2 regions of the Actinoalloteichus sp. AHMU CJ021 genome follow, and region 2 is predicted to be linked to the other one. Evidence: predicted binding sites of a transcription regulator. Region 2 holds the regulator's gene; the other holds the start of a gene.

Region 1 (9,967 bases), 330 kb from region 2:
CGGCCGCGATCGCCGTGGTGATCGGGACCGCGGCGACCAGGCCGATGCTGCCCACGAGGGTTCGGACGATCTCCTGCGCCACCACCTGGGCGCCGACGAGCGTGCCGAAGTCGATCCCGGAGAGCGAGTAGGCGAGGAGCATCGGCAGCGCGGCACCCGCGTAGGCCAGGGCGAGCGTGTTCACCGCCGCCGAGATGTGGTCCCGACCGATGCGCAGCCCGGCCGCGTACAGCTGCCGCCACCCCAGGGCGGGGTTCGCGGCGCGGAGCTCCCAGACCGCGCTGGTCTGGGTGACGGTGACGTCGTCGAGCACGCCGAGCGCGCCGATCAGTGCACCGGCGAGGAGGAGACCGCGCGGGTCGATGCTGCCGCCGACGATGGTGATGAGGTTGGTGGTCTCGTCGTCCAGGCCGGTGAGCCGGGTCGTCGAGGCGAAGAACACCCCGAGCAGGGCGATCAGGCCGAGGCTGAGCAACGTGCCCAGCACCGCCGTCGAGGTCCGGGCGGAGAAGCCGTGCGCGAGGTACAGGACGATGAACATGATCACGCCGGAGCCGACGACACCGACCAGGACGGCGTCCTGCCCGGCGAGGATCGCGGGGAGCACGAAGAAGACGAGCACGAGGAAGCTGAGCGCCAGTCCGAGGAGGGAGGTCAGCCCCTTCCACCTGGCGAGCAGCACGACGGACAGCGCGAACAGCGCCGCGAGCCAGGCCAACGCCGGCCCGCGCTGGTAGTCCACGACCTGGTAGGACATCGGGTTGTCCGGCTCGCTGCCCGCGTAGGAGAGCACCACCTGGTCCCCGACCGCGAAGCGCGGGGTGCCGGGTTCGACGGGCAGGACCTGCGTGATGACCCGCCCCGCTCCCTCACCGCTGGTGAGGGTCACGTCCAGCCGCACGCAGTCCTGGTCGCCACCTCCTGGCGGCGGCGCGGGAGGTGGGGGGCTCGCGCCGGGTTCGGCCAGGCTCGTCTGGCACGAGGACGCCGCCGTGGCGGTGATGTCGCCGTTCACCGGTTCGGCGCCGAAGCCCAGTTCGGAGGGGTTGGGCGACTCGTACCCGGAGGGGTAGAGCCACACCATGCCGCCCAGGGCGGCCAGCAGGCACGGGGTGAGGAGCCAGGCCAGCAGCAGCCGGACCCGGCGCGAGGCAGGGGTGCTCGGCCCGTGCCCGTGCCCGTGTCCGTGCCCGTGCCCGGCTGGGGGCGGGCCCTGCGGCGGTGGGCCGGATCCGCCCCCGCCACCACCGGGGGCCGGGTTCCCCTCCGCCGGCCGCCTCCCTCGGACGCGGCCAGCCCCTCCACCGGGGGTCGCCGGCCGTCCTCCTGGGCGGGCTCGGCCGGCGCGGTCCCGCTCGGCCCCGGCGCCCCGCCGCTCACGTCGTGGCGCCGTACCCGGTTCGGAGCCGTCGTCCGGCCGGGGCCGGGCCCGTCGGGTGCCGCCCGGCGCTGAGGTCGGCGCCTCGGCACGCCCCGCGCCGGTGGAGGACCGGGACCCCGGCCTCGGGTCGGGCGGTGGGGCGGACGGCGGCTCCCCGGTCTCACCGGTCTCGCCGGGCACCGACGTGCCGGGGAGGTCGCCTCGCCCGTGGCCCGCACCCGCTGGTCGACGACTGCTCCTGGGCCGGCCGTCCCGGTGGGGGGAACCGGCGACAGGTGGTAGCTCGTCGGTGCGTTCGGTGGCGCTCTCCGGGGGGTGCTCCCGGCCGGGGGCGGGGGTTCCCGCCGAGCGGAACCAGTCCTGGTCGCCGTTGCCGTTCATCCAGACTCGCCGACGGCCGCCGCTTCGCGCGGCGGGAGCGCCGGGTCCTCCCCTCCGTGCTGGTCGGGCCGGTGGCGGCGCGTCCCCTGGGCACGCGTGGGCGGTCCGAGGACCGCCGGGGTGCGTCGGCCGCGACGCGGGACCGATCAGCGCCGCCGGCTCATCCTAGGTCCGGACCGGGCAGCGTGCCCGCCGTCACCGGCGCTGGTCCCAGCGGGCGCTGTGGACCGGCTGGACGGCGGGTGCGGCGTTGGTCCGGGCTCGCAGCCCGGCGCCGCCTCCCGCCGACGGCAGCTCGGGGCCGATGAGGTCCACCGGGGCGGGGAGAACAGGGGAGAGGGGAACGGGGGAGGGGCGGGTCCCCGGCCGAGGGGGCCGGCGCAGCTCAGCGCGCCGAAAGGCCAGCACCAGCACGGCGAGGACCAGGCCGGCCGCGCCGAACCAGAGCGCACGGGTCAGCCACCACTGGGTGCTCCAGCTGTCGGGCAGGTGCAGGTCCAGCGCGAACAGCGCAGCGCCGATGACGAAGAACATCGCGGTGAGGTGCCACAGGTACAGCGTCATGCTGTGCCGCCCGATCCAGCCGACCAGGGCGGCCACCGTGGGGCGGGCGGCCAGCCGTTCCAGGCGTCGCCGCCACAGCAGCGCGAGCGACAGGTGCAGCCCGGTCAGGGCGAGCAGGCAGACCGTCGGCGGGTTCATGTTCGACAGCGGGGCGCCCGGCATACCGACCATGCTGGCCGGGTAGGGCCCAACCGCCACCAGCAGCGCGAGCAGGGCCAGGCTCCCGAGGGCGCCGACCAGGAGCGTGCCGCGGGGGATCGTGGTCAGCGGACCGGCCGCGTAGGCGTAGCCGAGCAGGTACGGGACCGCCCAGACCAACACGATGTTGATCAGGCCGAGCACCGGCAGGTCCAGGGTGAAGCGCGCGAGGTCGACCAGCGCCGCGCCGGCGGCCACCGCGAGGGTCAGCCGGTGGCCGAACCGCGCGAAGGCGCGGAACAGCAGCGGCGACAGCAGCAGCAGGATCAGGTAGACGCCCAGGTACCACAGGAGCTGCGGTGCGAGCGTCGCCGCCGAGTGCGCGGCCGACGTCGGGACCCCGATGAGGGGCAACACGACGGCGGCGGCGATCCAGAACGCGGCGAACACCGCGACGGGCGGGAGCAGACGTCGGATCCGAGCCCGGACGAAGGACAGGGTCGGGCGCGGGCGGCGGCTGAGCTGGAGGTGGGTGGCGCAGCCGGAGGCGAAGAACATCAGCGGGATGACCTGGAACGCCCAGGTGGCCAGCCAGCCCCACCCGTGGACGAGGGCGTTGCCGATCTCCAGCTGATGCCCGTTCCAGGCCACCTCCGGGATGACCCAGTGCATCACGATCACGCAGATCGTTCCCCAGGCGCGCAGCAGGTCCACCAGGCGGTCCCGGCCCGGCCTGGCCGTCGATGGTCGGAGGGCGGTGATGCCCGCGGCGGGTGGCGCGGCTCCCGGGGCGGTGGCTCCCGCGTCCGCCCTGACGTCCTGGGCGGGCAGGTGAGGCCGGGGACGTGCCCGTGTCGGAGCGCTCATCGGCGGTTCCCGCCGTCGCCCGGCGGTGCGGCCCCGGTCCTCGGGTAACGGCGGTGGTTCGGCCGGGTCGGATGTCGTCCCGCCGACGGCCGGGCGGGCACGGTGGTCCTTCAGCGTTCCCGGCGAGTGGAGACGCGAATCGGTCATGTCGGTGCTCCCGGTGGTCGGTGAGGGGCGCACGAGGAGGACGAGTCCCCTCGGCCGGCGGTGCGCGACCGCCCGGGTCCGGTGCCCTCGCTTGACTGACTGGTGAACTGGTGGAGTGTCACCTGTAAGTGAGATCTTACATGCGTCGCAACCGGGTGCTCGTTGTCCGTCGCTCGAATGTGTGTTCGAATGCTCGCCGTGCGATGGGACGGACAGCGGGCGGACGGAGCGGCCCGGAGCGAGGCGGTGCTCCCCGGCATGGAACAGCCGCTACGGCTCCACGGGTTCCTCCGCGAGACCACGACGCCGGAGTTCGCCGGCATCACCTTCTACGAGGTGATGGCCAGGAGCGTCCTCAACCGGGTACCGGGCGGGTCGATGCCCTTCGGCTGGACGGTCAACCCCTACCGGGGGTGCACCCACGCCTGCGTCTACTGCTTCGCCCGGCGGACCCACACCTACCTCGACCTGGACGCCGGCCACGACTTCGACACCCGGGTCATCGTCAAGGTCAACGCCGGCGAGGTGCTCCGCAGGGAACTGGCCAGACCGGGCTGGACGGGGGAGCACGTGGCGATGGGCACCAACACGGACCCCTACCAGCGGGCGGAGGGCCGCTACCGGTTGATGCGCGACATCCTGGGAGCCTTGGCCGACGCGGCCAACCCCTTCTCCGTCCTCACCAAGGGCACGCTGCTCCTGCGGGACCTGGACCTCCTCGAGCGCGCCGCCCGCCGCACCTCCGTCTCGGTGTCGATGTCGGTGGGTCACCTCGACGAGCGGCTGTGGCGTTCGGTGGAGCCGGGCACCCCCTCCCCCCGAGCGCGGCTGGACGCCGTGCGCCGGCTGACCGACGCCGGGGTGGGGTGCGGTGTGCTGATGGCCCCGATCCTCCCCGGCCTGGGGGATTCGGCGGAGCGGATCGACAGCGCCGTGGCCGCGATCGCCGCCGCTGGCGCGACGAGCGTGACGCCGGTGGTGCTCCACCTCCGCCCCGGGGCGCGGGAGTGGTACCTGGGGTGGCTGGCCCGGGAGCACCCTGGCCTGGTCGAGCGGTACGAACGGCTGTACCGGGATGGTGCGTACGCGCCGAAGGCCTACCAGCGCGTCGTCGCCGAACGGGTCCGGCTGGCCGCCCGTGCGCACGGCCTGCTCCGCGAACGGCCCGGGGAGCACCGGGGCGCCGGAGCGACGTCGTCGGCGACCCCGCCCAGCCGTCCGAGCCGGGAGCACGCCACCCAGCTCACGCTCCTCTGACCCCCGTTCCGGGGGCACCACCCGGACCCCCGGCGCCGTGCCGGCCGCCGACGGGGACGAGGCGGCGGCCGCCGAACCCAGCTCCGGGCTCCGCCGACGGGAGCCTCGGTTCGGGCGCGGGGGTGGCCGCTCGCCCGTCACCCGCCCGGAGTGTTCCCCGGACAGGTTCGGCATCCCACCGGAGCGGCGGCTCGCCGGAACCGGTCCGAACTTGCTTCACTTCCCGCGCGTCCGTGACCCAGCCGGAGGGACACCCCCATGCGCAGCTCCGCCGCTCCGAGTCGTCGCCCGCGCCCGGACCCCACCTCCGTGGCCGACACCGCCCGGCCCCGTGCCCGTCGCGGCGCGCCCGCACCGGGAAGGCGGCCCCTCCGCACCGCGCGGCGGGTCGCGGTCGGCGCGCTCGCGCTGCTCCTCGCGCTCGTCGCGCCGACGGCCCCCGGCGGGCGTCCGGCCGCCGCCACTCCCGCCGGGACGAACGGCACAGCCCTTCCCGAGCAGCGGAACGGGGGCGACCGCCTCTACGTGGGCTCGGCGAACCCCGACGCCGTGCTGGTGGTCGACCCGGCCGCCGGGGACGTCGTGCGGACGGTCCCGGTCGACGCCCCGCCCAGCGACCTGGCGGCCTCGCCGGACGGTGGCCGGGTCTACGCCCTGACGCGCGCCGGCGCCCAGGCCGTCGTGACCGTGATCGACACCGCCGACGGTGGGGTGGTGGCCACCTTCCCCGCCCGCGACCGCGATGCCTTCTACCTCGACGTCACCTCCGACGGGTCAATGCTGGTCGTCAAGGCCGTCGCCGGGGACACCCTGACCGTGCTCGACGCGGCGACGGGCGAGCTCCACGGCACGGTCGACCTCGGCGTCCGCACCCTGCGGCCGGTCAGCACGGACGACGGGCGGACCCTGTTGCCCGCCGCCGCCGCGCCCGAGGTCCTAGTCGTCGACGCGGCGGAGCTGTCGGTGGGCACCGCCCGGCTGCCCTCGCCGGCGGCGCTGCTCCGCCCGACCGGTGGGCGGCTCCTCCTCGTCGACCAGGGTGACCAGCGGCTCCTCCGCGACCTCGACGCGGGCACCTTCGAGGTGCTCTGGGAGGCGCGGACCGAGGTCGCGCACGGCGACGCCGCGGTCTCGGCGGGACCCGACGACCCGGTCTACGCGGTGCGCGTCGACGAGGACGCCGTCTCCGCCATCGACCGGGAGACCGGCGCGGCCTCCGCCGTCCCGGTCGGAGCGGGACCCACCGCGTTGGCCGTCTCGGGGGACGGGCGACGGGTCTTCGCGCTCAACGCGCGGGAGAGCAGCATCTCCGTGATCGACGCGGCGGCGGGTGAGGTCAGCGCCACCCTCGACCTGCCGGGCGAGCACGCGCCGGTGATGACCCACCTGGTGCGCGCCGGATCTGGGTGAACCCCTCCCGCCCGGGACCGCGTGCCGCCGTCGCCTGGCGCATGGGTGCGAGATCGTGCCAGGAGGACGCCCGCACGACCCAGAAGCCGGCCGGGAACCGTGCTCGCGCCCCGGGCGCTCGCCCCTCCCGGTCACCCCACCTCGGCGGGCGACAGCGCGTCGCGCTCCAGGTTCAGCCACCCGCTCGGGGCGAACCGCAGCGTCGAGGGGAGCGGAACGGCGACGGTCTCGGCCACCTCGAAGGTCCAGGCCAACAGGTGGAAGTTCCTCGGTGAGCGGAACTTGTCCCGCGTGTACTGGTCCTTGTACCAGCCGTCGACGCTGAGGGTGCGGTCCTGGTCGCGGAAGAAGGTGCCCAACTGGTCGAACCCGTCGTCGAGCGAGGTGACGACGAAACGCGGGGAGACGCTGCCGACCCGGACCAGCCGGCGTAAGGCCCGGCGCCGGGAGGGGCCGCCGTCGCACACGTAGTACTCGAAGCCGGGGGTCATCACCGACAGCGGCGACCGGCTCAGCACCTGCCCCGCCGGCCACAGGTGCCAGCCGCTGTCCTCGGTGAAGGGCTGCGGCGGTTGCCACCAGCCGTGTCTGCGGATCCAGATCTTCGACCTGTTGTCATCGGTCACGTCGGACTCCTCCAAGGGGTCGGTAACGCCTGTTCATCGGAGCAAGCTGTGACGGTGTTGCAACTAGTCGTAACGGACGACGCCGCCGCGGCGCGATCGGGCGATCGGCCCCTCACTCGGGGGGCGGAACGCTTCGGCCGGATCAGGCGGGGCCGGGGGTCCGCGGTCCGTCGCCGGCGCGGGGGCCGGGCGATTCGCGGTCGCCGGGCCGTGGGCCGGGAAACCTGCTCGACGGCGGTGGTCGGGGATTGGCTAGCCTCTTGAGGTCACCCTGGCGTACCTGGCTGGCGACCCAGCCTACGCACATCTCAGGACAAGGAGACCCGAACTCGTGTTGCGCACGCATGAGGCCGGCGCCCTGCGCGCCGAGCATGTAGGCCAGACCATCACCCTCACCGGGTGGGTGGCGCGCCGTCGCGATCACGGGGGAGTGATCTTCATCGACCTTCGCGACGCCTCCGGCGTCGCCCAGGTGGTCTTCCGCGAGGGCGAGATGGCCGAGCGGGCCCACCGGCTGCGCTCCGAGTTCTGCCTGCGGGTCACCGGCGAGGTCGTCGTCCGCCCGGAGGGCAACGAGAACCCCGAGATCCCCACCGGCGAGATCGAGGTCACGGTCACCGAGCTGGACGTGTTGTCCGAGTCGGCCGCGCTGCCCTTCCCGCTCGACGAGCACGTGGAGGCGGGGGAGGAGGTCCGGCTGCGGTACCGGTACCTGGACCTGCGGCGTTCCGGTCCCGCCCGCGCGCTGCGGCTGCGCAGCGAGGCCAACCGCGTCGCCCGCTCCGTGCTGGACGAGCGGCGGTTCGTCGAGGTCGAGACCCCGACCCTCACCCGGTCCACTCCCGAGGGCGCCAGGGACTTCCTCGTCCCGGCCCGCCTCCAGCCCGGCTCCTGGTACGCGTTGCCGCAGTCCCCGCAGCTGTTCAAGCAGCTGCTCATGGTGGGCGGGGTGGAGCGCTACTACCAGATCGCGCGCTGCTACCGGGACGAGGACTTCCGGGCCGACCGGCAGCCGGAGTTCACCCAGCTCGACATCGAGATGAGCTTCGTCGAGCAGGAGGACGTGATCGAGCTCGGCGAGCGCATCGTCTCCGCGCTGTGGGCCGAGCTGGCGGACCACGAGATCACCACGCCCATCCCGAGGATCACCTACCACGAGGCCATGTCGCGGTACGGGACGGACAAGCCGGACCTGCGGTTCGGTCTCGAACTGACCGAGATGACCGAGTACTTCTCGGAGACGACCTTCCGGGTCTTCCAGGCGCCCTACGTGGGCGCCGTGGTCATGCCGGGTGGCGCGGACCAACCGCGCCGCCAGCTCGACGCCTGGCAGGACTGGGCGAGGCAGCGCGGCGCCAAGGGGCTGGCCTACGTGCTCGTCGCCGAGGACGGCACCCTGGGTGGCCCGGTCGCCAAGAACCTCTCCGACGGGGAGCGGGAGGGACTGGCCAAGGCGGTCGGCGCCGCTCCCGGCGACTGCGTCTTCTTCGCGGCCGGCCGGCCCTCCGACGCCCGGGCGCTGCTGGGGGCGGCCAGGCTGGAGATCGCGCGCCGCACGGGAATGGTCGACGAGGACGCGTGGTCCTTCGTCTGGGTCACCGACGCGCCCATGTTCGAGTCCGTCGACGAGACCGACGACGTCGCCGTCGGCTCCGGCCGGTGGACGGCGGTGCACCACGCCTTCACCTCGCCGACCCCCGAGTGGATCGACCGGTTCGACCAGGACCCGGAGCACGCCCTCGCCTACGCCTACGACCTCGTCTGCAACGGCAACGAGATCGGCGGTGGCTCGATCCGGATCCACCAGCGCGACGTGCAGGAGCGCGTCTTCGAGGTCATGGGGATCGGTTCCGAGGACGCGCGGGAGAAGTTCGGGTTCCTGCTGGACGCCTTCAAGTTCGGCCCCCCGCCGCACGGCGGCATCGCCTTCGGGTGGGACCGCATCGTCATGCTGCTGGCTGGCGCGGACTCGCTGCGCGACGTCATCGCGTTCCCGAAGTCGGGAGGCGGTTTCGACCCGTTGACGCAGGCTCCGGCGCCCATCACCCTCCAGCAGCGCCGGGAGGCCGGTGTTGACGCGAAGCCGGTCAGGAAGACCGCGGAGGCATGAGGAACGCGGGGTGTCCGGGTGCGACACGCCCGGACACCCCGAATTCACCTTGATGTACTACGCAGAGTGGCCAAATGAGGACCCGAACAGCGGTAGGGTCGGAAGAGATGAGTCTGGAGATTGCGGTCGGTCGGCCAACGGCGGTCGACGGCACAACCGAAGAAACCACTGGGATGACTCCAACGGTTGCCGCCGCTGAGTCCGCGCTGTCCCGTCGCTTCGGAGCCCCGGTGCGGCTGGGCGACCCGGAGGACCTGGGCGGCAGCGGCCGCGCTGTGGTGATCAGGGTCAGGGTGGTCGAGAACCCGTTCTCGCTGCCCCGATCGCTGGTGATCAAGCACTACCAGGGCCCCGCGCCCGAGGCGGCCGCCGACCCCTTCGCCCACGAGGCGGCCAGCTGCCAGTTGCTCACCGCCCTGCCCTCCGAGACCTGGGTGGGTCCGGAACTCGTCGGTCAGGACGCCAGCGAGCGGCTGGTCATCCTGGAGGACCTCGGGCGCGCCCCGACCCTGACCGACCGGCTGGAGGGCTCGGACACCCGGGCCGCCGAGACGGCCCTGCTCGCCTGGGCGAGGGGGCTCGGTCGCCTCCACGCCAGCACGGCCGGGCGGGAAGCGGACTTCGACACCCTGGTCCGCCGGCTCGGCGGGCTCGAACCGGCGCGGCCGGCCGCCGTCGAGGACTCCGAACGGATGCTGGCCGAGCTGCCGACCCTGCTGGCCGAGACGGTCGGCGTCGACACCCCGGACGCGGTGCTGGCGGAGTTGGGTGAGGAGGTCCGCCTCTTCGCGCGCGGCCGCTACCGCGCGTTCAGCCCTTCGGAGATCTGCCCGGACAACAGCGTCGTCACCAGCTCCGGGGTCCGCTTCCTCGACTTCGAGGGCGGCTGCATGCGCGACATCGCGCTGGACGCGGTCAACCTCAGCGTGCCCTTCGCCTCCTGCTGGTGCGGCTCGGCGATACCCGCTCGCATGTCCCAGGCGATGCTCGCGGCGTGGCGGTCCGAGGTCAGCGCCGTGTGGCCCGAGCTCGACGACGACGCCGTGCTGATGCCGTGGCTGCTCAGGGCGCAGCTGCTGTGGGCCT
Region 2 (9,967 bases):
CGGGGTGCTGGTGGAGGACGCGCTGTTCGCGACCCTCGACCCGGCCACCCGTCGTGGTGTGACGCCCGATGGCCGGCCCCTGACCTTCACCGACACCGTCGGCTTCGTCCGCCACCTCCCGCACCAGCTGGTGGAGGCCTTCCGGTCGACGCTGGAGGAGGTGGCCGACGCCGACCTCCTGGTGCACGTGGTGGACGGTTCCGACGCGGTGCCCACCCGGCAGGTGTCCTCGGTTCGGGACGTGCTGCGGGAGATCACCGAGGACCGCGAGAACCCGATGCCACCCGAGCTGCTCGTCGTCAACAAGATCGACCAGGCGAGCGAGGTCGTGCTGGCGGAACTGCGGCACCTCTTCCCCGACGCGGTCTTCGTGTCAGCCCACACCCGAGAGGGCATCGAGGACCTGCGCCAGCGCATCTCCGACGCCCTGCCCCGCCCGGGCGACGTGGTGGACGCCCTGGTGCCCTACTCGCGTGGTGAGCTGGTCGCTCGCGTGCACGAGGAGGGGGAGGTGCTGGAGGAGGAGCACACCGACACCGGTACCCGGTTGCGGGCCCGTGTGTGGCCGAACCTCGCCGCCGCGCTGCGGGAGTTCGCCGTGGACGTGCCGGCGCGCCACTGATGGCCGTCGCGTCGGCCGTGCTGGGGGTCGTGGCGCTCACCGTCCTCGGTTCGGTTCCGGCGGCGGCGGAGGTGCGACCGCCGGAGCCGGTGGAGTTGTGCAGGATGAGCGACCCCCGGCTGACGATGGTCTCCGGCATCGCCTCGGACGGCACGCACTGGTACGTGGTCAACGACCACGATCCGCAGGTCCAGGTGTTCGTCCTCAACCGGGACTGCTCGGTGGCGAGGGTGATCACCACCGGCATCGACCACTACGACGTCGGGGACGTCGCGGTCGCCCCGGACGGCACGATCTGGGTGGCCGAGACCGGCGACAACCGCCGGCGGCGGGAGCACGTCGCCTTCGTCCGCATCACCCCGGACGGGGTGGCGTCGCTGCACCGGATGACCTACCCGCGTGGTCCGCACGACGCCGAGGCACTGCTGCTGGACCGCGACGGCGTACCCCACATCGTGACGAAGGAGATCTTCGGAACCGCCTACGTGTACCGACCGGCGGAGCCGCTGCGCACCCCGGGGCCGGTGCCCCTGGAGGAGGTGGGCTCGGTGCGGTTCCGGAGCACCACCACGCCAGGGGGGCCGATCCCGGAGATGGTGGGGTCGGTGGCGGTCACGGGCGGCTCGGTCAGCGCGGACGGCACCGTGGTCGCGCTGCGCACCTACACCGAGGCCTACCTGTTCAGCGCCCCCGACGGCGACGTGGTGGAGGCCCTGGCCGGAGAACCGGTCAACATCCCGATCCCGGACGAGCCGCAGGGGGAGGCCGTCGCCCTCGAGCCGGATGGCACCTTGCTCTCGACCTCGGAGGGTGAGAACCAGCCGATCCGGGCCTACCCGGGCGCCGTCGAGCTGCTCGCCGAGGCGGAACGTTCCCGGGGGTCCACGGCGAGCGGCGAGGTCCCGTCCGAGGAGGAGGACCGCGGCGAAGCCGGGCGGGACCACGGGGAGGACGCCGCCCTCAGTGCTGACGACGAGGGGATGCCGGGTTGGCAGGCCCTGGGGATCGCCGGCCTGCTCGCGGCGCTCCTGACCTGGGTCGTGAGCCGTTCGCGGCGGGCCACCTAGACCCCGGGGCGGCCGGGCGGGAGGCCGAGGGGCGCTGGAGCGGGACGGACAGGGCGCCCCAGCCGACCCGTCCGTTCCCAGTGCCGCGCGTCCGGGGGTCTCACCTCCTGCGGGATGCCCACACCCTGGCCGGGGAGTGGTGACCCGGCCGCGGCGCCGTCGCCATGCCGAACTCCGGCCGAGGGCGGACGAGGGCCGTGGGGACCGGCGCGGGTGGGTGGTCCGCACTCCCGGCGCAGCCGGCGCCAGCTCCCGCCACTGCCGCTCCTCGCTCGGCAACGTGGTGGCGGGCCCCCGCGCGGCGGTCCCAGCTCCGCGACCGGGGCGGGAGCCGAAGGGCACCCCCACGTCCTTCCGAGGCGACGTGCGGCCCCGCCTCCCTCCCCAGCGCGGCGGCGGGGTGGTCAGAGCCGGCGGAGGACCGCCACCACCTTGCCGAGGATGGTCGCGTCATCGCCGAGGATCGGTTCGAAGGCGGGGTTGTGCGGCATCAACCAGACGTGGTCCTCGCGCCGGCGGAAGGTCTTGACCGTCGCCTCGCCCTCCAGCATCGCGGCGACGACGTCGCCGTTCTCGGCGTCGGGCTGCTGCCGGACCACCACCCAGTCGCCGTCGGTGATCGCCGCCTCCACCATCGAGTCACCCGTGACTCGGAGCAGGAACAGGGAACCCTCACCGACGATCTCCCTGGGGAGGGGGAAGACGTCCTCCACCGCCTCCTCCGCGAGAACGGGACCTCCCGCCGCGATGCGGCCCAGCAGGGGTACGTAGGCGGGCGCCGAGGTAGTGGGCTCCTCCGTGGCTGGCACGACCACGTCGACCGGGAGCACGCCGACCGCGCGCGGCCGGTTGGGATCCCGGCGCAGGTACCCCTTCCGCTCCAGTGTGCGCAGCTGGTGCGCCACCGAGGAGGTGGAGGTCAGACCGACCGCCTCTCCGATCTCCCGGATGCTGGGTGGGTAGCCGTGCTCGTCCAACCACTGCCTGATGACGTCGAGCACCCGTTGTTGGCGGCTGGTCAGCGCGCCGTTCGGAGGGGACGCGGCGCCCGTCGAGGGCACCTCGGACACGGCCGCCGCGCGGTCGGGGCCCAGATCCGGCTCGGTCCTGCGTGCCATCTCCTGTCCTCCTGGGCTGTCGCCCTCGTCGCACCGACGTCGTGACGACGTTCGGCTCCGGTCACCGTCGTGATTCCCGCGCAACCAGATGATCCGTGATCATCGTGCCGTCCACGCGTGGATCACCCGGGACTGCCGCGGAGGGAGTGGCGGTATCGACATCGCGCCGACCGTCGTCCGCCCCACTCCGCCGGGACTGTCGAGATGTCCACGGTAACGCGAACATACGTGAAGATCAAACACCTGTTCGAATGGGCGAGTCCCCCCGTCGCCCCGGTTCCCCGAGTGCCGGAAAGGACGAAGGAAATCGAACGTCTGTTCGGTTCGGATCGCGTCGCAATTCCTTGTTCGACGTCCACCGCACGCATCGTCCGCCCATTCCGATCGCCCCGTGGGCGGCTGCGCTCGGCGCGCGCTCGGGCCGGGTGTCGGGTGGGGTGCCCGCTCGGGGTGGGGGTGGTTCGGGCGGGGGCGGGTGGCACGTCACCTGGGGTGCGCGCGCCGTGACGGAGCGGCGTACGGCCAGGTCGGGCCCACCCGTCAGGGCGAAGTCGGGGTTCACCCGTGTCGTTGCTTGCACCCGCTTCGGCCGCGTGTCTAGGTTTGGACCCCAACATCTAGTGTCGGAGTGCCGGGAACGCTCTACAGATTGGGGTTCGGGTGAGCTTGGTGAACGATGCCCGAGTATCCTGGTCACCGGGCGCGGCGATGCCGGTCCCACCAGTGCGTACCGAGTTAAGGGGTGGATCGTGCGGTGTCCGTTCTGTCGACACTCTGACTCCCGCGTCGTCGACTCGCGGGAGGTCGACGAGGGACAGGCCATCCGGCGTCGGAGGTCGTGCACGGGCTGTGGTCGCCGGTTCACCACGGTTGAGGAAGCAGTGCTCGCCGTCGTGAAACGCTCCGGAGTGACGGAGCCGTTCAGCCGGAACAAGGTCGTCCGAGGCGTCCAGCGCGCCTGCCAGGGACGGCCGGTGGACGAGGACGCGCTGCAACAGCTCGCGCACCGCGTCGAGGAGGTCGTCCGGTCCACGGGCTCCGCCGAGATCGCCAGCCACGAGGTCGGTCTGGCCATCCTGGGACCACTCCGGGACCTCGACGAGGTCGCGTACCTGCGCTTCGCCAGCGTCTACCGGGCGTTCTCCTCCGTGGAGGACTTCGAAAAGGAAATCGCCGAGTTGCGGACCGTCCAGGCGGACGGGGAGGAGCCAGCCGAGGCCCCCTGAGGGCGTCAGCGGATCCGACTTCGGGGCCACGACGGCCCACACCCACACCCGGCAACGTGACGGGGCTGACGGCTGCCCGGAGGGCAGCCCCACCGCGGGTTGACCACGACCGGAACCGCCCGAGTGGCGGACGAACCACACCAGCAGGACGAGGAGAGAGCGGCATGACTGAAACCGTCGGGAGCGCCACCGGACGAGCCAGGGGCAAGGCGAAGTCCACCACCGGCGGATCCCGGTCGGCGGGAGCGAAGCTCCGGGTGGGCCGAGTGCACACCACGGAGGGCGTCCACCCCTACGACGCCGTGAACTGGCAGCACCGCGACGTGGTCATGACCAACTGGCGGGACGGGTCGGTCAACTTCGAGCAGCGGGGCGTCGAGTTCCCCGACTTCTGGTCGGTCAACGCCGTGAACATCGTCACCAGCAAGTACTTCCGGGGAGCGGTCGGTTCGGAGCACCGGGAGAACAGCCTCCGCCAGCTCATCGACCGGGTCGTGGGCACCTACGTCGCGGCCGGGGTCGAGCACGGCTACTTCGAGACCGACGCCGACGCGGAGATCTTCGAGCACGAGCTCACCCACATGCTGCTCCACCAGGTGTTCAGCTTCAACTCCCCGGTGTGGTTCAACGTCGGCACCTCCTCCCCGCAGCAGGTCAGCGCGTGCTTCATCCTGGCGGTCGACGACACGATGGAGTCGATCCTGAACTGGTACCGCGAGGAGGGGCTGATCTTCAAGGGCGGCTCCGGCGCGGGGCTGAACCTGTCCCGCATCCGGTCCTCCAAGGAGTTGTTGTCCTCCGGCGGCACCGCCTCGGGCCCGGTCTCGTTCATGCGCGGCGCGGACGCCTCCGCCGGCACCATCAAGTCCGGCGGCGCGACCAGGCGCGCGGCGAAGATGGTCGTCCTCGACGTCGACCACCCCGACATCGAGGAGTTCGTCGAGACCAAGGCCCGGGAGGAGCAGAAGATCCGGGCGCTGCGCGACGCCGGTTTCGACATGGACCTGGGCGGCGACGACATCGTCAGCGTGCAGTACCAGAACGCCAACAACTCGGTCCGCGTCTCCGACGAGTTCATGCGGGCCGTGGAGTCGGGCACGAACTTCGGCCTGCGGTCCCGCACCACCGGCGAGACCGTGGAGGAGGTCGACGCGCGCCGGCTCTTCGACCGCATCGCCAGGGCGGCCTGGGAGTGCGCCGACCCCGGCATCCAGTACGACACGACCATCAACGACTGGCACACCTGCCCGGAGTCCGGCCGCATCACGGCCTCCAACCCGTGCTCCGAGTACATGCACCTCGACAACTCCAGCTGCAACCTGGCGTCGCTGAACCTGATGCGCTTCCTCGGCGAGGACGGTGTCTTCGACGCCGACCTGTTCGAGCGGTCGGTCGAGCTGGTCATCACCGCGATGGACATCTCCATCTGCTTCGCGGACTTCCCGACACCCGAGATCGGCGACACCACCAGGAAGTTCCGCCAGCTGGGCATCGGCTACGCCAACCTCGGCGCGCTGCTGATGGCGACGGGACACGCGTACAACTCCGACGGCGGACGTTCGCTCGCCGCGTCGATCACCTCGTTGATGACCGCGGTGTCCTACCGGCGGTCCGCCGAGCTCGCCGGCATCGTCGGCCCCTACGAGGGGTACGCGCGCAACGCGGACGCCCACCAGCGCGTCATGCGCAAGCACGCCGCGGCCAACGACCTGATCCGCACCCACAACCAGAACGACTCCGCCATCCAGGCCCGCGCCACCACCGCCTGGCAGCGCGGCCTGGAGGTCGGTGCCCGCCACGGGTGGCGGAACGCGCAGGCCAGCGTCCTCGCGCCGACCGGCACGATCGGCCTGATGATGGACTGCGACACCACGGGCATCGAACCCGACCTGGCCCTGGTGAAGTTCAAGAAGCTGGTCGGCGGCGGGTCCATGCAGATCGTCAACCAGACCGTTCCCCGCGCCCTGCGGGCGTTGGGCTACCAGCAGGAGCAGAGCGAGGCGATCGTCGAGTACATCGCCGAGCACGGGCACGTGGTGGACGCTCCCGGGCTGCGCCCGGAGCACTACGAGGTCTTCGACTGCGCCATGGGGGAGCGGGCCATCGCCCCGATGGGCCACGTCCGGATGATGGCCGCCGTCCAGCCCTTCATCTCCGGTGCCATCTCCAAGACCGTCAACCTGCCGGAACGGGCCACCGTCGAGGACGTCGCCGAGATCTACCGGGAGGGCTGGCGGCTGGGTCTGAAGGCCCTGGCCATCTACCGCGACAACTGCAAGGTCGGCCAGCCGCTGTCGGCGGGGAAGTCGAAGTCCGCCGCCGAGGAGGCCCCGGAACCGGTCGTCGAGTACCGGCCCGTCCGGAAGCGGCTGCCGAAGAAGCGGCCGAGTCAGACCGTGTCCTTCACGGTGGGAGGCGCCGAGGGCTACCTGCACGCCGGTTCCTACCCGGACGACGGCCTCGGCGAGATCTTCGTGAAACTGGGCAAGCAGGGTTCGACCCTGGCCGGCGTGATGGACGCTTTCTCCATGTCCATCTCGGTGGGCCTCCAGTACGGCATCCCCCTCGAGTTCTACGTGTCCAAGTTCCAGAACCTCCGCTTCGAACCGGCGGGGATGACCGACGACCCGGACGTGCGGATCGCCACCAGCGTCCTCGACTACCTGTTCCGCCGCCTCGCCCTGGACTACCTGCCGTTGGAGAAGCGCGCCGAGCTGGGCATCTTCAGCGTGGCCGAGCGGTCTGCGCAGGTCGCCGGGGAGAGCGGTGACGGGACCGAGCCGGTCGATCTGGAGGGGATGCGTTCCACCGTGGAGGCCGGGCAGGCCCCGGAGCGCCCGACGAGCGGTGCGGGCAGTTCGACCGAGCTCCTCGAACTGCGGCAGGGCAAGGAGGCGGACGCGCCGTTGTGCTTCACCTGCGGCACCAAGATGCGCCCCGCCGGGTCCTGCTACGTCTGCGAGGGCTGCGGCTCCACCTCCGGCTGCAGCTGACCAAGGGCACGAGCGGGCTCTCCCACCGGCCGTCGGCGGCAGGTGGGAGAGCCCGGTCCGCCGCGGACTCGGAACCCAGAAGTGCCGGGAGAAGTAGTCGTCAGGAACGGCACCCCTCCTGCCTCCTTTTCGACCTCGTCAGGTGCCGGTGGTGACGAGCTGGAAAAAGCGGTTGTTCATATGCCGCTCCGATGAGGCCGGTAGCGCCACGCCGTGCTGTGACGCGATCGCCCGTTCTATCTCCGCGATGAGGCAGGCGAGTGTGGCTGGGTTGAGGCGTCCTTGGCCGAAATGGGTGACAACGCGGTCGTATTCGCTTCGGAACAGGGTGCGGTACTGATCGTGCAACTCTTCCTCGTCGAGAGTGCTGGTGCCAACGACCCAGGAGAAGGGTTTTCTCCCGAACATCGTCTCGAATTCCTCGTGAGCTCGGTAGGTCCAGTAGGTGTCGTAGAACGACACGCAGGTTGCCCGGAGTCAGGCCCACAGGTACTGCGGATCCTGGTGGTTGGGCGCCTCGTGGTGGCAGCGTCCGCACAGCAGAACCAGGTTTTCAGCCGTGTTGGGGCCGCCGAGTGCGCCGGGGATGACATGGCATTTCTGCAACTTCGACCGGTAGCCGCAGCGCCAACAGCGTTCGTGCGCTTCACTCCAATCCACCGCGAGGTCGCTTTCGTCTTTCCGTGCCGACCAGTAGTCGACGATTTCGCGGATGGATGGGTTCGCTCTCGCTCTGTCCCTCATACGAGGGTTCCTCCTTCGTCGTGGGAGGGCGACAACGCCTGCGTTCATTCAGGATGCGGCCAGCTCAGTAGCCCCGGTCTGGCTTTCGAAGATCAATATAGACGTCTGTCGGTCGCCCGGCGGTGGTTCGGTGTGCTGATCCTTGTGCCTCGTCACACGTTCAGGGTGGCCGTCTGACGATGTTCCCCTGAATCAAGATGCCGGGCAAGGGGTTCGCCGACTGCCTGGCCGCGCCGGGCCGGCCCTGGTCGGCGAGGACTAAGCTCCGCTGAACGGGTGAGGCTGGGGGCGGCATGGGACGGCGACGGGCGAGTGGGGCACTGTTCGGCCTGGCGTACGGGGACGCGCTCGGAGCGGCAACCGAGTTCAGGACGGTCGCGGAGATCGTCGCGGAGCACGGCCCCGGCGGGCCGCGTGACCTGCGGGGCGACCCGGCCCTCGTCACCGACGACACCCAGATGACGCTGCCGGTGGGGGAGGCCCTGCTGCGCGTGACGACTCCTCCCGCCCTGAGCGCGGAGCGGGTGGAACCGCTGTTGCGGTCCGGGTTCGTGGAGTGGTCGCGCAGCCCCGAGAACAACAGGGCACCCGGGATGACCTGCCTGGAGGCGTGCGGGAGGTTGGCGGACGGGCTCCCGTGGCGTGAGGCCACCAACGACTGGTCCAAGGGGTGCGGCGCGAACATGCGCGTCGTGCCCGCGGGTCTCGCACCGGGACTGGCCGACCAGGAGCGAGCCGCCTTCGCCCAGTTCCAGGCGGCGCTGACCCACGGCCACCCCACCGCACTGGCGGCGAGTGAGCTCACCGCGCTGGCCGTGCGCTGGTTGGCCGACGGAATGGCGCCGGCCGACCTCCCGGCGGCACTGCGGGAACACTGCCGTCTCCAGCGGTCCGTCTACCACCACGACTGGCTCGGCGACCTCTGGGACCGGCCGGGCGTGCCCGACCCCGCGACGTACATGGCCCTCGGCTGGGACGAGTGCCGCTCGGCGATCGACCGGCTCGTCGAGGCGGTGGCCGCGCCGGATCCGTCTCGTGACCCCTGTGAGCGGACCGGGGCCGGTTGGGTGGCGGAGGAGGCACTGGCGACGGCCGTGCACTGCCTGTTGCTCCACCAGGGAAGTCCGGTGGACGCGTTGGCCAGGGCGGCCACGACCAGCGGGGACTCCGACTCGATCGCGTGCCTGACGGGTGCCTTCGCCGGTGCGGCGCTCGGGATGGACGCCTGGCCGGCGGACTGGGCCGGGCGCATCGAGTACCGGGACGAGCTGGCGCGCCTCGCCGCTGCCTGGGACTGAGGGCGCGGGCGCGTCCCCCGACCCGGGAGGTCCGCACCGCTCCTCCAGGCGGGTTCAGCGCCGAGGACCTCCTCCCGTGGTCGGTCGCTGGAAAAGGAGGTGCGGGGCGGTGCCGCCCCTTGCTACGGTCACCCTCGTGATCTGAGAGCGAGACCCGAGTGACCCGCTGTTCCAGCGTGGTACCGCCGCTTCGGTCGCCCTTCTGACGGGCGGCTTCCCCGCGCACCGTTGACGACCCCGTTCCCCGCCGGAACGTGGATCGGTCACCGTGCCGCGCACACCTTCCCGTGCGACGGGGTTCCGTCGCGCCCGCGTCCCCGAACCGCTCGCACGGTTCCCACCGGCGCGCCGGCGCCCCGTGACATCCCAGGAACGGAGGCCCCCCACATGGCCGCTTCCCACGACCAACCCGACCTGAGCGATACGGACCGAGACCGGGCGGTGCTGCCCGCCCGCCCGTCCGCACCCCTGGCCCTCCCCCCGGAGACGACCAACACCAGCTCGGAGGAACCCGTGACCGACGCCGACCAGCCCCGCAACCGCGCCGAGCGTCGACGTTCGGCGAAGAACCCGACCGAACGCGCTCAGCGAGGGGGGCAGGCGATGACCCGCCAGCCCCGGCGGTTCGAGGCCGCCAACCCCCGACAGCACGCTTTCCGCCGCCGGGGCTGACCTGGAGGTCAACGGTTCCACCTCGACATGGCCCACGAACCCGGATGCCGTTCAGCCATTCGGTCGGGTGAGTCGGGCTGGCCGCCCTGCCGGGAAGATGAACACGGGCCGAGCTCGTTGACGGCCCCACCGGCACGCATCAGGAGGGGCGGCATGGACGAGGGGACTCTGGTGATGACCGACATGGTCGCGGTTCGGGACGCTCTGGTGGACCAGTTGTCCCGGGT

Evidence for each region. The regulator LexA, encoded in region 2, represses DNA repair genes until DNA is damaged. The targets are predictions, from matches to a motif close to CGAACACGTGTTCG.
Region 1: a site for LexA is predicted at 3,653-3,666, ahead of C1701_RS03520 (Rv2578c family radical SAM protein). Genes of this name have one in related genera too.

Annotation. Positions count from the first base shown of each region.
Region 1 covers NZ_CP025990.1:929,603-939,569, reverse strand. Annotated here, with positions in the region: gene C1701_RS03530 (YibE/F family protein) at 1-1,084, opposite strand, end outside; gene C1701_RS03525 (acyltransferase family protein) at 1,958-3,478, opposite strand; gene C1701_RS03520 (Rv2578c family radical SAM protein) at 3,668-4,735, shown strand; gene C1701_RS03515 (hypothetical protein) at 4,994-6,145, shown strand; gene C1701_RS03510 (hypothetical protein) at 6,277-6,771, opposite strand; gene aspS (aspartate--tRNA ligase) at 7,103-8,881, shown strand; gene C1701_RS03500 (hypothetical protein) at 9,055-9,967, shown strand, end outside.
Region 2 covers NZ_CP025990.1:1,257,090-1,267,056, reverse strand. Annotated here, with positions in the region: gene hflX (GTPase HflX) at 1-622, shown strand, start outside; gene C1701_RS05040 (hypothetical protein) at 622-1,689, shown strand; gene lexA (transcriptional repressor LexA) at 2,094-2,807, opposite strand; gene nrdR (transcriptional regulator NrdR) at 3,557-4,033, shown strand; gene C1701_RS05025 (vitamin B12-dependent ribonucleotide reductase) at 4,198-7,026, shown strand; gene C1701_RS05020 (hypothetical protein) at 7,165-7,488, opposite strand; gene C1701_RS05015 (HNH endonuclease signature motif containing protein) at 7,504-7,770, opposite strand; gene C1701_RS05010 (ADP-ribosylglycohydrolase family protein) at 8,064-9,068, shown strand; gene C1701_RS05005 (hypothetical protein) at 9,456-9,740, shown strand; gene C1701_RS05000 (hypothetical protein) at 9,894-9,967, shown strand, end outside.